One region of the Tissierella carlieri genome, then DNA from elsewhere that is predicted to be linked to it. Evidence: riboswitches for the same ligand, from Rfam matches in the RefSeq annotation. Region 1 holds a riboswitch; each other region holds the start of a gene.
The links. Region 1 has a riboswitch for cyclic di-GMP ahead of KQI38_RS09885 (MSCRAMM family protein). Riboswitches for the same ligand answer to the same signal wherever they lie in the genome.

Region 1 (5,066 bases):
TCAAATATCTCTTTTATTTCACCTATAATCTTCAATAGTTCTATTTTATCTTCATTTTCCTCAAAAATAAAAGCCTTATTATTTCCTCTATGAATAATATGATATATTGCACCGTAATATTCTATCCTCGGCTTTCTCCCCACAATACTCCCTCCTACAATAATATTATATTATATATTCAACAAAAATTTCTAAAATCCTCTATTTTTATTAATAAAATTTAAAATAAGTAACAAAAACGGTGCCTGGCACCGTTTTTGTTACTTATTATCTTTATAAACTATTTTTTAAGGAACTAATATTACTTGATTTGGGAAGATTAGGTGTGGATTTTTTAAATTATTGTATTCTGCTAACTTTTCCCAAGTAGTATTAAATTGTTTAGCTATTTTCCATAAAACATCTCCAGCTTTTACTACATATTTTTGTGGAGCTAAAACTGGTTTTACTTCTGGCTGTGGTGCTGGCTCTGGAGTTGGTACTGGTGCAGGAGCTGGTGTCTCCACTGCTGGCACTTCTGGAGTAGGAGCTGGCTCTTCTACTACTGGAGCTTCTGCTGCTACTTCTGCTAAATAGTCTACTTCTACTGGTGTAATTACTTTAGCTTCTTTTATAGCTTCTACTAATACATCTCTAATCGGTATATAAGTATTTACTATATTCTTAGCCTTTGAGAAATCATATTTATCTCCACCTGTTATAAGGAAGTCATTTGTAACTACTGTGTAATATGCTTCCATATCAATAGGTGTACCATCTTCAAGACTAATCTTTGTAATTCTATTTTCGAATTCTGCATTTTTATCAAATTCTACTATAAGACCTGCAAATTGTCCGTTTCCTACTTCTGGATTATATATACCATGATCTATAGCTTTCTTTAAATCTGCCCCTGTCATTTCTAAAGTTACTAATTCATTATCAAATGGCATAATTTCATACATATCTCCCATTGTGATAGCACCTTTTTCTAGAGTTCTTCTAAGTCCTCCACCATTTTGGATAGCTACTTGAACTCCAGCTTTTTCCTTCATAACTTCTGATGACCATCTTCCTAATAAAGTAACATTATCTTCTTTACTATTATGTGTGAAAGCTTCTGCTGCTTCACCAATTACTTCACCTAATATTGGTCCAGCTTCTAATTCAAATTTTTCAAATAACTTTTGTCCTTCTGGGTCTGCTACAATATCAGCAGCCTTACTAGCTAAGTCGTCATATTTCGGCTCTATGCCTACTACTTTATTATCTTTATCTAATTCTATAGATAGTATTGCAAGTCCACGACCATTTTTATATCCTTGTACCACTGGAACATCTTTTACCTTACCTGCTACAGTTAGATGGCTATGACCAGAAATTATTCCATCTATTCCTTCTATATCGGCAAGTTTTGTTGCATTTCCTGTAATTTCTTTAGTTTCTTTATCTTGTGCAGAGTCAAGATGTGTAAGAGCTATTATAACGTCTGGTGTACCTTCTTCCGCCTTACCTTCTTGTAAATATTTAACCCAAGTCTTTGCTGCTTCTACTGGGTCAGTAAATTCTAATCCTTCTACATGCTCAGCTTTTGTAAGAGTGCTTGTATCTGGGTGAGCTAACCCTAAGAATGCTATTTTGATATTACCTTTTTCCACAATTTTATAAGGTTTTGCCCACTCTACTGGCTTACCAGTTTTTTTATCTACAATATTAGTAGCTAAAAAATCAAAGCCTCCGTCTTCTGCCCAACCCTTCATATGTTCTGCTCCCCAATCAAGCTCATGGTTACCTACTGCTGAAGCAACTACTCCCATAGCCTTCATCATAGCAGATACAGGAGCACCATAAGTAAGATTTGATATAGCTGTACCTTGATAGAGATCCCCAGCAGATACAAATACTGTATTAGGATTTTGCTCTAAAAGTTTTTTGGAGTAACCTATCATTTTGGCCATACCAATATCTTTACCTAAATCCTTTACATTACCATGAAAATCGTTAAAGGAAACAATGTCCACAGTTACCTTTGCTATTTCTTCAGCAAATGCTGCTGGTGCTGCTCCCATCATTATACCTAATACTAGGGCTAATGATAAAAACAAGCTAACGATTCTTTTGTTTCTAAACTTCATACATAAACCCCCTTAAATTTTACTTAGTGTAATCATACCCATTACACTTTATATATAACTTATTCTACATACTTTTCGTAAATCCTCCTTGTTTTTGAAATTTTATCCAAAATATCAAAAATAATTCTTTTTTAACAACTTTATGTTTTAACTTAATAGTTGTTGGTATAATATATATAAATAAAATTATATAATTGAACATAATAAAGGCAAACCCACCGAAAGGTGGGGACGCAAAGCTTGAAGTCTAATACCATATGGTAATGATTGTTCAGCTGCTATGTTAGTAAAACATAGCAGCTTTCTGCATTTTTGGACAGCTATAGAAATATTACTATAATAATAGTTTTTGTTTCAATTTTATAGCATAGAAGGGGATTCAGCATACTATAGCTATAATAATTATATTTCCATATTTATGAAAGGAGTGAAAAAAATGAAGAAATACAGTAAATTGTTCATCGTTTTCTTACTGGTACTAAGTTTAGCAGTATCAATAATACCAAATATCAGCTTTGCTGATTCTGGAACTGACTACCCAGGAAATGACTCAGGTTTTGATTTCAAAATTGATCCACCAGAAAGTACAATAATCTATTTTGATAAGGATGGAAATAAAATCCATGACACTAACTCCATATATTGGATAGAATTCACTTTATCAGATGATGGAAAGTATTTAAGCTTTGAGGCTAACAATGTATCGATTGATGCTTTAGCAGTGAAGGGTGGAAATGGTTATAGACTATATGAAAATTTAGGCAGCAGCAGATCTGGTTTTAGATCCCCAGATAATAATGGAGGTAATATACCAGAAATATCCCATTACTCTTTTAACATTATTATAGACATACCAGAAGAACCATGGATAGGCAAAGTTAAGGTAATCAAGACAGTTACAGATCCAAATAATATTCAATCACCAGAAGGTATAAGTTTCACCCTTATAGGACCAAACGGATATGAAAAAACCAAAGAAACTGATGATGAAGGAATCATTGAGTTTACAGAATTAGAAGAAGGTCAATACACCTTAACAGAGGATATTCCAGATGGATATTTAAGTAGTATCGGCAATGGAAAAACAATAATTCTTCCCGATGATGCCGATGAGGATTATATAGCTGAAATTGAAGTAGAAAACAGAAAAATTCCTGATGAATCAGATCCAAAAGGTAAAATAACTATTAAAAAACTTGTTATAGATCCTGAAGATAATATTATAGAAGATGGAACTGAGTTTGAATTTGAGATATATATCCTTAATGAATCAGAAGCATGGACATTATTAGATACTGTTACAATAGTAGGTAACAGCTCGGTAACAGTGGATGGCTTGAATCCTGGTGAATATATGATTAAAGAAATTGATATCCCTAATGGATACACTTTAACATCAGATAATAATTTAGAAGTTTCTATATTAGAAGATGTAGAAGCTAATGTAGATTTTACTAACCAAAAGGATAATGAAACTCCTCCAAAATGGAAAGGAACAATAGAAGTAATTAAAAATGTAGTAGATACAAGAAATGCTACACCAGGTTTAAGTGGATTTGCCTTCAGACTTTACAAGACAAATGAATCTATAGAAGAGTTCATATCCGAGCAGACAACTGGATCAACGGGAATTGTCTTCTTCTCTGATCTGGGGGAAGGTTTCTATAAACTATATGAATTAGATAGAGCTGGATATATTAAAGGAATGAGTAATTCTGGACTTTCATTAGTATTGAATAGAGAAACTACTAATGAAGATAGGCTACTCAAAGTGAATATTACAAATATAGCAGATTATCCAGAAGAAGATGACGACGATGACGATAATCCACCACCGGATGAAGATGATGATACTCCCCCGCCAGATGAAGAGGAAACTATAGAAGAGGAAATTCCTGAAGCTATACCTAAAACACCTGAAGAAGAAGTAATTATTGAAGAAGAAATTCCTGAAGCTGCACCTGAAATAAAAATAGAATCAGAAGAAATCCTTCCTGAAGAGGAAATAGAAATTGTAGAATCAGTTCCATTAGCAGCACCATCTCTACCTGCAACAGGAACAACATCAGAGTATATTTTTTATGGATTTGGTGGTCTATTGTTAGCTATAGGTCAATTTATAAGAAGAAAAAAATAAGATAAGTTAAGGAGCTAGGTAAAACTACCTAGCTCCTCCCTATTAAAACTTAACCTGAGAAACTATTTCTTCTAACTTATCAGATATATCTTTATTCTTCTCAATTATTCCACTTATATCATTTATTGCCTCTACAATATTCATATTCTTCTCAGCAATATTTGTAGTGGCTACAGTTGACTCTTCTACAGTAATAGAGACTTCCTTAATAGCTATAGATATTTCATTTACAGTTGCTGCAAGTTCTTCTGCTGTTGCACTAAGATCTGAGATTATATTATTTAAGTGAGATCCATCTTCCCTATATTGACTTACTGCATCTACCATTAACTCATAATCCTTAGTTACATCTTTTTCTAAGAAATCCATTACAAGGGATATCCTTTCTATCAACTCTCCTACTGATTTTGTTATACTTTCTGTTACAGTTTGTATCTCACCTACTGTTGAATTAGAGTTCTCAGCTAATTTTCTTATTTCATCTGCTACTACTGCAAATCCCCTTCCTGATTCTCCAGCCCTTGCTGCCTCTATAGCTGCATTTAAGGATAAAAGGGATGTCTGCTCTGATATCTGTAGTATTGCATTTGACAATACATTTATTTTCTCTACTTCTTTAGATGAAACTATAGCCTTTTCTATTTCTTCTCTTGCATTAGAATATATCTCCATTGATTTATCCTTGGCATTAATGAATTGATGACTTAGCTTATCTGCCTTCACACTTATTTCATTAGATGTATTTGCACCTTCTTCTACTTTCTGAGCAAAATCTGATAATGCTCTTTCTATCTCCTGTGATGATTCATTGATAG
Region 2 (5,066 bases), on a different contig from region 1:
AAATTCCTTTGTCAGTTTAGTTGCTACACTTTATAATGGCAAAAAGCTAAAGGATAGTGACCTTGATGAACTGGCAAAATGGCTTAAAGAACGGGGGGATTAATATGCAAGGATTTTTAACTACATTATTCCAATGCTCTATTTCTATGACACCGATAACTCTTGCATACATGATCATGAATCCTCTTTTATCAAAACGATATTCCGCTAAATGGCAGTATAGGATTTGGCTGGTGATAGTAATTGGCTGGATATTCCCCTATCGTCCTCAATTTGATTTGCCGCTTCTTCCTGTTCAAATGCCAGATAATCATATAATACAATCGCAGTTTATATCTATGCAATCAACAATTGGCAATACCGCTTCGCCTGTAACAGTTGGTGGAGAAATAGTAAGTACTCCAGTAGCATTGTCTTTATGGTGGGTGTTTGCAGCTATTTGGATTGTTGGGTTTAGCGTTATCGTAGTATATCATATTTTGCAGTATAGGCGTTTCATGAAAGTGATAAAGCGATGGAGCGAATCCGTGACTGATGTAAAGGTAATTAGAATATTTGACAGTTTGAAGTCAGAATTGAAAATTAAAGAACAAGTGACGTTAAAGAGATGTCCAGGTATCAAAAGTCCAATGCTTGTTGGTTTGGTCCATCCGGCAATCTTACTACCACCCATTAAAATTGCCGATAATGAATTATCTCTCATTCTAAGGCATGAGTTAATTCATTGCAAACGACGTGACCTTTGGTACAAGGCAATGATTTTGATAGCCACCGCACTCCATTGGTTCAATCCAGTGGTTTATCTCATGGCAAGAGCAACTGAAGTACAGTGTGAAATTGCTTGTGACGCATTGGTTTTACAAGACGCAAATTTTCAGCAGCGTAAGCAGTATGGTGAAACGATTATTGGCGTTATTAGGGATGGGACGCTCCCAAAAACCGTATTATCAACAAATTTTTATGGAGGGAAAAGAGGTATGAAAAATCGTATTGTTTCAATTTTAGACACAAAGAGAAAAAAAGCCGGTTTTACGATTCTTTGTTTAGTATTGATCGGAATTGTAACGATTGGATCTGCATTGGCTACAAATAACAAGGCTGGCAATAACGTTAGTAAAAAAAATTTTTCTTCAATCGCAAAGGTTGATGATAAATACAACAAATTGCTCGCCTTACGATTTGAAGATTACGAAAATATGACCGTAGCTGAATATCGCAACAAGGTATGGGATATCATTGGTCAGGATGAAGCAGCCTATTTTGAATTGCTTAATCATATACCAGAGAGTTGGGAAGATATTAAACAAACAGATAGGGATGTTTATTTCATTCTTAATGTATTAACTCCAATCATCGCAGAGAAATGGGAAACATGGAATTTTGGAGGCAATAAAGTGTGGGATACAGGAAAGATAGAGTATGGAGCGAGCTACACCATATTGGACGCCGACACACTCACAATGGGGGAAAGAAATCAAGCCATTGAAGGCATAAATGCGGATATCAGCAACTTTGTGGAAGGTAAAAGTAAGAGCGAACTTACAGATGAAACTGCTATACAAACGCTATTAGAAGCTGAAAGTAAAAAATGGGTGAAAAAGTACAGCGATCCGTCACTGAAAGTAGCATTTTCATTTTTATCGTTTCGGGCAGAAGTAATTAACGAACAGGAGCTTGAAAACGTATCAATACCATTGAAAAAGTCAGAGGAGAATGAGCTTGAAAATGCTACCTCGGAAGATTTTACATTGTTCCTTTCTCTAAAAACAAAGGGATACGAAAAACTATCCGTTGCCGATTTCAATAAGGAGATTGTAGTAACTATGGAGGATGATGGAAAGTATCCTCAAAAAGTTTTTGAAAAGATTAATAACAGTTTAAAGTCAGGAACTTATCCAGTAACATTGACACAGCAAGATCTGCACTTCTTAAGTATCACATTAAATGCATCTATCACTGAAAATGCAGTAAAACATATGCAGCAGTATACAGATGAAGTTATGCGTCCGTATATATCTAACAGCATAAATCGAGAGTTGACTACTCCAATATCTGGAGGTAATACAGAAATGACAACTTTCCAAGCGACAATTGAATATACCCTATGCTATGATATACTTGATGAAAATAACCTTACTGTCGCAGAGCGTGACCGGGCCTTGATGGGATTAATAAATGGAGTTCGAGCATTTATCTATAGCAAGAGTGAAGATGAATTGGTTGGAGGTAAGGCTGCTTTAGAATCCAAAATTGACAGGTTAGAAAAGCAATATAGCAATAAGCGGATACAGCTAAGTGTAGAAAATCTTATTTATCAAATACATGATGAACGGGATGTAGAAGCACTTCGACATAATAATTAAGAGCATCATCCATTCATCTTTGTCATCCAATAATTATTATAAAAAACTCTGGAGAAGTACCAGAACTATGTTTCGATTATTGATGATGGTGTAAATCCGTTATTAATCCTGAAGAATTGTTATTGTTATGAAGTTGCCGACATAGAAGTGAAAGCCGTTCATGCCAGACGGTATAGGTCACGCCACGAGAATAGCATCAGTTATTGATGAAAAATGTGAGTATGGAGTTACTATATATAGTATTAAGATTTTTGAGCATACTCTTGAGCCAGTAAATTTCGAAAAACTTGTTATCGCGTTAAATTGGTGTCTTATAAATGATATTGATGTTATTAATCTCAGCATGGGATCAGTTCAATTTACTGACAGAGTCAGATTTGTAGAACTTATGACTGAAAACTAGAAAAGCGAAATTATTGTTGTCTCAGCGTATAGTAATGATGATTTGCTCACATTTCCGGCCTCTCTGAATTCTGTTATAGGTGTTAAACATGATACATTTGGATTTTTACAACCTACTGATCATATTTATTGTGAAAAACCAATCGATGGAATCGATGTAGTTAGTGGATGTCAAGATTCGTTTTTTGGAGTGTATCATGAAGAATATAATAGCTAGATTATTGATGGTAGTTTTTATTTTTCTGTACTTTTGAATTTCCTATTAACCTTATATTTTATATAATTTAAGATATAAATAGAGTTAAGGGCAAACCTGTCAAAAGACAGGGACGCAAAGCTATAGGATCTAAGATGCTGTTGCATTATGATAGCCTGGCTGCCAGAAGTTCCAAGTCATAAAAAAGACCTGCTCTTTTCTAAAAGGGCAGGTCTTTTTATGCATAAGCGGCTTTTGATTGAACATGTTTTATTGGATATCACCCTTTTGCTATTGACCAAGGTGAAAGTGAGGTACAAAGATGAATCTCATACACATATGTTTTTTTGGGAGGTTGAATTGAAGATGTTCTATCTACATATGGCCTTCTAACAACTTCATATTACAAGAAGCCAACAGTTTGCCAAAGGCATTCTGCTGGCTTTTTTTGTTCGACAAAAAGGCACCAGTTCCGACCAATAAGGTTACTTTTCGATTGGAAGCCTTTTATTTTATATAAAAAACTGCTGGAACTGACCCGCTGTAGATCTCCGCCGCTTGTTCTTCATTTTGGATTTAAAAATCATGAAATGGAGGACAAGCCCTATGGTTAAACGAAAAAGAAGAACAAATTATAGCCAGGAATATCCTGACTTAAGTAAAGAAATTATTGAGGTGTTGAAAAAAAGTGACCGAAAGATGGAGTATCAACAATATGACCTGAAGGCAGAACGATGCAGAATTGATTATGCAAGGCAAACTGTAACTTACATACCAAGCCGCGAGGATTCCTATGAACGGCTATTGGTGGAGAATCGGCAGTTTGCAGCTGAAGGTGAAAGTGTTGAGGATGCGGCAGTAAAGTCAATAATGATTGAGAAAATGAGGACCTGTCTAAAACTACTTACTCCAGCGGAACAAGAGCTAATCACCGAGTTATATTTTAAAGGTAAGAGCGAGCGACAATTATCGAAAGAAACACATATTCCCTATATGACTATTCATGACAGAAAGGTTAGAATTCTTAATAAATTAAAAAAACTTATAGAAAAATAAAAATATTTCCGTGCACCCCCCTCACTCAACGTGGAAGTAAGTGAGGGGGTTTTTTTATTCTCCCTTTTGCTCCTTGAAAATTTCATATCCGGTAACTTAAATACATGAGCTGTTCAGCCGTGATGAGCGGCAGCGACTTTGATGGGCGCGCCAAGACTGCCTGCGGATGGGTAACGGACATCCGTCGAACCGATGGCATCGAAGGTTACGAGCGATAAAGCCCGTTCATAAAACGGTCTGTGGTGGACCGTATCGCAATGAAATGGACAGTGATAATGCTACTTCCGCCCAGCCACAGACATCGCAATGGGGGCGGCTCGCAGAGATCCTGGGAGAGGTGAAATTCCTATGGCGTTTGCTTAACCAGCAAATCATTTATGTTGCCGCCCTGTAAGCCGTAAGGCTTTTGTGCTTCGGGAAGTAGTGTCGAATAGAAGCATTGTAATAGTTTTAAAATGAAGAACAAGCAGATCGTTTGATCTTAGAAACTATGCTGCAGGGGATTTATTCCCTGCAGCATCCTTGTAAGATTAAACAGAAAAAAGAACAAGGAGGAATCATTATGGAAAATCAAAAAATGGATGAGCTAATTGGCAAGGATATGGTTATTGGCTATGTATACGACTATGACGGAAACCGTAAAGCATATTATTTTGATAATACTCCGTCTAACATTGCCAGTTTCATCATGCTGCACAAGGAAAACACAGATAAAATGATTTTAACGGATATTGCTGACCGCTTGGTTTTGAATACTTTCAGAGAATTCATCAACCAATGCCCGGATCAAAAACTACTGCAGGAGATTCTGAAAGACTTGCTCCCTATGCAGATGGGTGAGAAAGATACAGTCGAATTTCTGATTGTGGATGAAGCGGAGTATCAAGCTTTTTTAGATGAAGAAGAGAGGCAAGTGGTAGAGGCAGAACTTCAGATGTTGTAGTCACTGCTGAGCTACATGAGTAAGCATTGATTAGGCGATAGGATACAATATTCCTCTCGCCTGTTTTTTTAGAATTAGAACGGAGGGTTATTTATGAAGGAAAAGA
Region 3 (5,066 bases), on a different contig from region 1:
CTGAAGACATAAGGGTGAGATTTCGTATAGATGGAGATTTAAGAGAGGTTATGATACTTGCTAAAGGTAGTCTCTCAGGTATAGTTACTAGAATTAAAATTATCGGTAAAATGAATATTGCAGAAAAGAGAATACCTCAAGACGGTAGAGTAGAAACTAAAATAAATGGTAAGGAAATAGATATGAGAATATCTACTTTGCCAACAGTATATGGAGAAAAGATTGTAATAAGATTACTAGATAGGTCTAATTTTATGTTTACCAAGGAAGCATTAGGTTTTAGTAAGGATGACTTAGAAATATTCAATAAGATTTTAGCTCAACCCTATGGAATGATATTAGTTACAGGGCCTACAGGGAGTGGAAAGACTACTACATTATATACTGTTCTTCAAGAGTTAAATCAAATAGAAAAAAATATAATCACTATAGAAGACCCAGTAGAGTATAAATTAAATGGAGTCAACCAAGTACAAGTAAATACAAAGGCTGGACTAACCTTTGCTTCTGGACTTAGATCTGTACTTAGACAAGACCCAGATATAGTAATGGTAGGAGAAATAAGGGATAGCGAAACTGCCGAGATAGCAATTAGGGCAGCAATTACTGGACATCTAGTTCTTTCGACTTTACATACTAATGATAGTCCTTCTACCGTTGCAAGGCTTATTGATATGGGGATAGAATCATATTTAGTATCATCAGCTATTATAGGAGTAGTATCTCAAAGATTAGTAAAATTACTTTGTCCAAAATGTAAGATGTCTTATGAGGCTGGATATTTAGAGAAGAAAATTTTGGGCATGGAAGAAAAAGATAAATTGATATTAAATAAATCCGTGGGATGTAGTTTTTGTAACGATGGATATAAAGGGAGAAGAGCAGTACATGAATTGATGCCAATTAATGAAAATATTAGACAACTTATAGATAAAGGAGCTAATATAGATGAATTAAGGACACAAGCTATAAAAGATGGAATGCATACATTATTACAATCAGCAGCAAATTTAGCAATTAGAGGAGATACTTCCTATGATGAAGTATTAAGAGTAGGATTTACATTGGGATAGGGGGACATACAATGAATATAATTGAACTTGTGAACATAGCTACTTCTAAAAAGGCATCTGACATTCATATAACAGTTGGAATGCCTCCTGTTTTAAGAATAAATGGTCAGTTGATAAACTTTGGTGAAGAAAAATTAAGGCCAGACGATACAAAAACTTTAGTTTACGAAACTTTGAGTGAGCATTTAATAAAAGAATTAGAAGAAAATGGTGAAGTAGATACTTCTTTCTCTAGTCCAGGAATAGGTAGATATAGAGTAAATGCATATAAGCAAAGAGGATCTTATGGTATGGCATTAAGGATAATTCCGTTAGAAATACCTAACATAGATGACTTGGGACTTCCACCAGTGGTGAAAGATTTAGCTAGATTACCTCGTGGACTTATTTTAGTTACTGGTCCTACAGGAAGTGGAAAATCCACAACCTTAGCTACTATGATAAATCAAATAAATAATGAAAGAAAATGCCACATACTAACTCTTGAAGATCCTATAGAATATTTACATAAACATAATCAAAGTATAGTAAATCAGAGAGAAATAGGTACAGATTCTAGGTCCTTTGCATCAAGTCTTAGGGCTGCTTTAAGGCAAGATCCAGATGTTATATTAGTTGGAGAAATGAGGGATTTAGAGACGATATCTATAGCGCTTACTGCAGCTGAAACAGGTCATCTTGTGTTATCAACTTTGCACACCAATGGAGCTGCAAAGACTATAGATAGGATAATAGATGTGTTTCCACCACATCAGCAGCAACAAGTGAGAGTACAGTTCTCATCAGCTATTCAGGCAATAATATCTCAACAATTATTGCCAAAGTCAGATGAATCTGGAAGAGTGGCTGCCTTTGAAATAATGGTAGCAACATCAGCCATAAGAAATTTAATTCGAGAAGATAAGATTCATCAAATAGATACAGCGATACAGACAGGAGCAAAATATCAGATGCAGCCTATGGATTCATCATTACTTGAGCTCTATAAAAGAGGATTAATATCTAAAGATATAGCTTTAATGCAGGCGATAAATCAAGAAAATATTAGAAAATATATTATTTAGGATGTGACCTTATGATATATAAGTATAAAGCAGTATCTCAAGATGGAGAAATGATAGAAGGATATTTTGAAGGAAATGAGAAGTCGGATGTATTAGCAATGCTAAAGGGAAATAACTATCTGACGGTTTCAATAGAGAAGGACATAGAGGCTGAAGCACAGATAGATATCTTTTCTAGCAAAGTTAAAAAGAAAGATCTAGCAGTATTTTGCAGACAGTTTTATACAATGTTAGATGCTGGTATTGGCATAGTAAAATGTATAGAAATATTAGAGAAACAATCTGAAAATAAAAACTTAATTAAGGCATTAGGAGCATTATATGAAAATGTTCAGAAAGGGTTTACCTTATCTGAAGGAATGAAAAAACATCCCAAGGTATTTCCAGCACTCCTTATAAATATGATTGAAGCAGGAGAAGTCAGTGGAAACTTAGATACAATAATGGAAAGAATGGCAGTACATTATGAGAAGGAAAACAAATTGGAAAACAAAATTAAATCAGCTTTAATATATCCAATAGCATTAGCAGTAGTTTCCATTGCAGTGGTTATATTCTTATTAGTAGCTGTTATGCCGACTTTCATAGGTATGTTTGAATCTAGCGGACAAGCATTACCAGTTCCTACGCAGGTTTTACTTAATATAAGTAGTTGGCTAACAAATTTCTGGTATATATTTATAGTAATAGTTATAGGAATGATAGCAGGATTTGCCACTTTTAAGCAAACACCTATTGGCAGGAATTTTTTAGATACATTAAAGCTCAAAATCCCAATAGTAAAAGATACAAATGTAAAAATAATTACATCAAGATTTACAAGGACTTTATCAACTCTAATATCTAGTGGTATTCCTTTACTTCAATCCATAGATGTGGTAGCTAAAGTGGTGGGAAATAAAGTAATACATGATAGATTAGCAATAGCAGCTGAAAATGTAAGAAAAGGAGTTGCTTTGTCTAGAGCAGTTAACGAAGTGGGAGTATTTTCACCAATGGTAGATTCCATGATAAAAATAGGAGAAGAATCAGGTTCTCTTGATGATATATTATACAAGACAGCAGATTTCTACGATGATGAGGTAGAAGTAGCTCTGCAAAGAATGACTAGCTTAATGGAACCTCTTATGTTAGTTGTTATGGCAGTGGTCATTGGGTTTATAGTTATAGCTATGGCAATGCCAATGTTTGATATGGTGAATACCATACAATAATAAATAATTGAAAATGAACAGTTCACAATTAAAGTGAATTATTAATTTACCAAATATTGACAATACAAAGGGATTATTATAATATAAAATAAATTAAATTAGCGAAAAATGAATATTTCCTCGGCAAAGTTAAGGAAACTTAGCGACGCAAAGCTTGAGTCTAAGGTTATCCAATAGGATAATGATGATCGTTCAGCTGCATAAATAGTTGTATTATTTATGCAGCTTTTTTGTACGATAAAACTGTTTTGATAAATTAAACTTGTAAATTTCTTTGTTTACAAATGAACAGAGTCTGCAGATTTTAAATTGTACATTGTATACTGAGCATTGTGAATTGATAGAATGGTGGTGATTTAGGAAAGAGATCATTGTTGTAATTATATAATTATTTTTAAAATAAAAATTAAGGGGGAAAACAAATGTTGAAATGGATTAACAAGAAAAGAAACAGAAAAGGATTTACTTTAGTTGAGTTAGTGGTAGTTATTGCAATATTAGGGATATTGGCAGCTATAGCTGTACCTAAATTAGGTAAGTCAAGGGTTAATGCAGCTATTGCGGCACATAATGCTAATGTTAGAACACTTGAGTCAGCAGCTACAATGGCGGTAGCAGATAATAAAGTTCAAGAAGAAGAATCTTGGAATGGAACAAAGGATGAAGGGTCTGAGGATTATATGCAAGAATGGCCTAAGATATCTGAACAGTTAAAAGGTAAATCAGTCATATTTGAAGACGGAACTGATAATACGGTTGGAGATGAATATACAGTTACTTTTAAAGATGATGGTTCTTTTATAGTTTCACCTGGAAAGATTAAAGAATTAAAGGAGTAAATAGCATCAATAACAGAACTTATAAAATATGGAAATATAAATTGTACTGCAATAAATATTTACTAACTATTTAAATTCGCACAACAAAATAAGCTAAATAAATAACCATGATAATTTGTATATACGGACTACTAATAGATTCATCTTAAAAGGTATGCATATATGAGTGTACTGCAGGGGCATTCCCTTACTCCTATTATCCTAAATGTAGTACAATCCTTAAATGGTATGACTTAGTACTTTATAATTCTAAAGGGAAAATACAGATATTGTAGGGAGATTTTCTCCCTACAGTGTCAAACTACTGTGCTATGTAACGAGATGTCTAAGGACATTTGGTTAGATAGTATAGATGATATAAATTGATTAAAAGGTGATAGGATGAATTATATAAATAAGAACCTAAAAAGAGTTAAAGGTTTTGTATTGCCAGTAGTTTTAATGGTAATGGTAGTATTGTCAATTTTATTTATTTCGATTATAACAATTGCCCAATCAAATACTAAGCAAGTTACAACTCAAGAAGATAATTTAAGAGCATATTATTTAGCTAGATCAGGTATAGATATAGCATATGCGGCTTTGATGGAGGAAAAAGATGGTGATTTAAAGATATATAAGTTTATAAAAGATACGAAAGATACCTTGACTCATAAAAAACTTGCTTTACCTAATGAGATAAATCCTGTTGGATATGTAGATATAGAAATCTCAAAGGAAGATGATGAAATTAAAATTCATGCTGCTGCCAAAACAGCAAAGGGATCTGGAACTTCATCTTTATCACTTTATATTGATAAGAATAATCTTAGTAGGACTAGATGGATAAAAGAATAATATAAGATCAAGAGGGATCTGTATGAATAAAAGAAAAGG

Region 2: it holds a riboswitch for cyclic di-GMP, as region 1 does, so the genes downstream of both, KQI38_RS00335 (sigma-70 RNA polymerase sigma factor region 4 domain-containing protein) here and KQI38_RS09885 (MSCRAMM family protein) in region 1, are expected to answer to the same signal.
Region 3: it holds a riboswitch for cyclic di-GMP, as region 1 does, so the genes downstream of both, KQI38_RS22230 (type II secretion system protein) here and KQI38_RS09885 (MSCRAMM family protein) in region 1, are expected to answer to the same signal.

Annotation. Positions count from the first base shown of each region.
Region 1 covers NZ_JAHLOH010000032.1:26,454-31,519, reverse strand. The annotation lists gene KQI38_RS09895 (transposase) at 1-143, opposite strand, end outside; gene KQI38_RS09890 (5'-nucleotidase C-terminal domain-containing protein) at 288-2,114, opposite strand; cyclic di-GMP riboswitch class I at 2,313-2,397, shown strand; gene KQI38_RS09885 (MSCRAMM family protein) at 2,551-4,251, shown strand; gene KQI38_RS09880 (methyl-accepting chemotaxis protein) at 4,294-5,066, opposite strand, start outside.
Region 2 covers NZ_JAHLOH010000004.1:33,174-38,239, forward strand. The annotation lists gene KQI38_RS00315 (BlaI/MecI/CopY family transcriptional regulator) at 1-103, shown strand, start outside; gene KQI38_RS00320 (M56 family metallopeptidase) at 105-2,363, shown strand; gene KQI38_RS00325 (S8/S53 family peptidase) at 2,524-2,766, shown strand; gene KQI38_RS00330 (hypothetical protein) at 2,809-2,982, shown strand; cyclic di-GMP riboswitch class I at 3,062-3,149, shown strand; gene KQI38_RS00335 (sigma-70 RNA polymerase sigma factor region 4 domain-containing protein) at 3,547-4,017, shown strand; gene KQI38_RS00340 (hypothetical protein) at 4,580-4,960, shown strand; gene KQI38_RS00345 (recombinase family protein) at 5,054-5,066, shown strand, end outside.
Region 3 covers NZ_JAHLOH010000016.1:125,481-130,546, forward strand. The annotation lists gene KQI38_RS03115 (GspE/PulE family protein) at 1-1,073, shown strand, start outside; gene KQI38_RS03120 (type IV pilus twitching motility protein PilT) at 1,085-2,137, shown strand; gene KQI38_RS03125 (type II secretion system F family protein) at 2,149-3,351, shown strand; cyclic di-GMP riboswitch class I at 3,464-3,555, shown strand; gene KQI38_RS22230 (type II secretion system protein) at 3,774-4,190, shown strand; gene KQI38_RS03135 (hypothetical protein) at 4,572-5,027, shown strand; gene KQI38_RS03140 (prepilin-type N-terminal cleavage/methylation domain-containing protein) at 5,050-5,066, shown strand, end outside.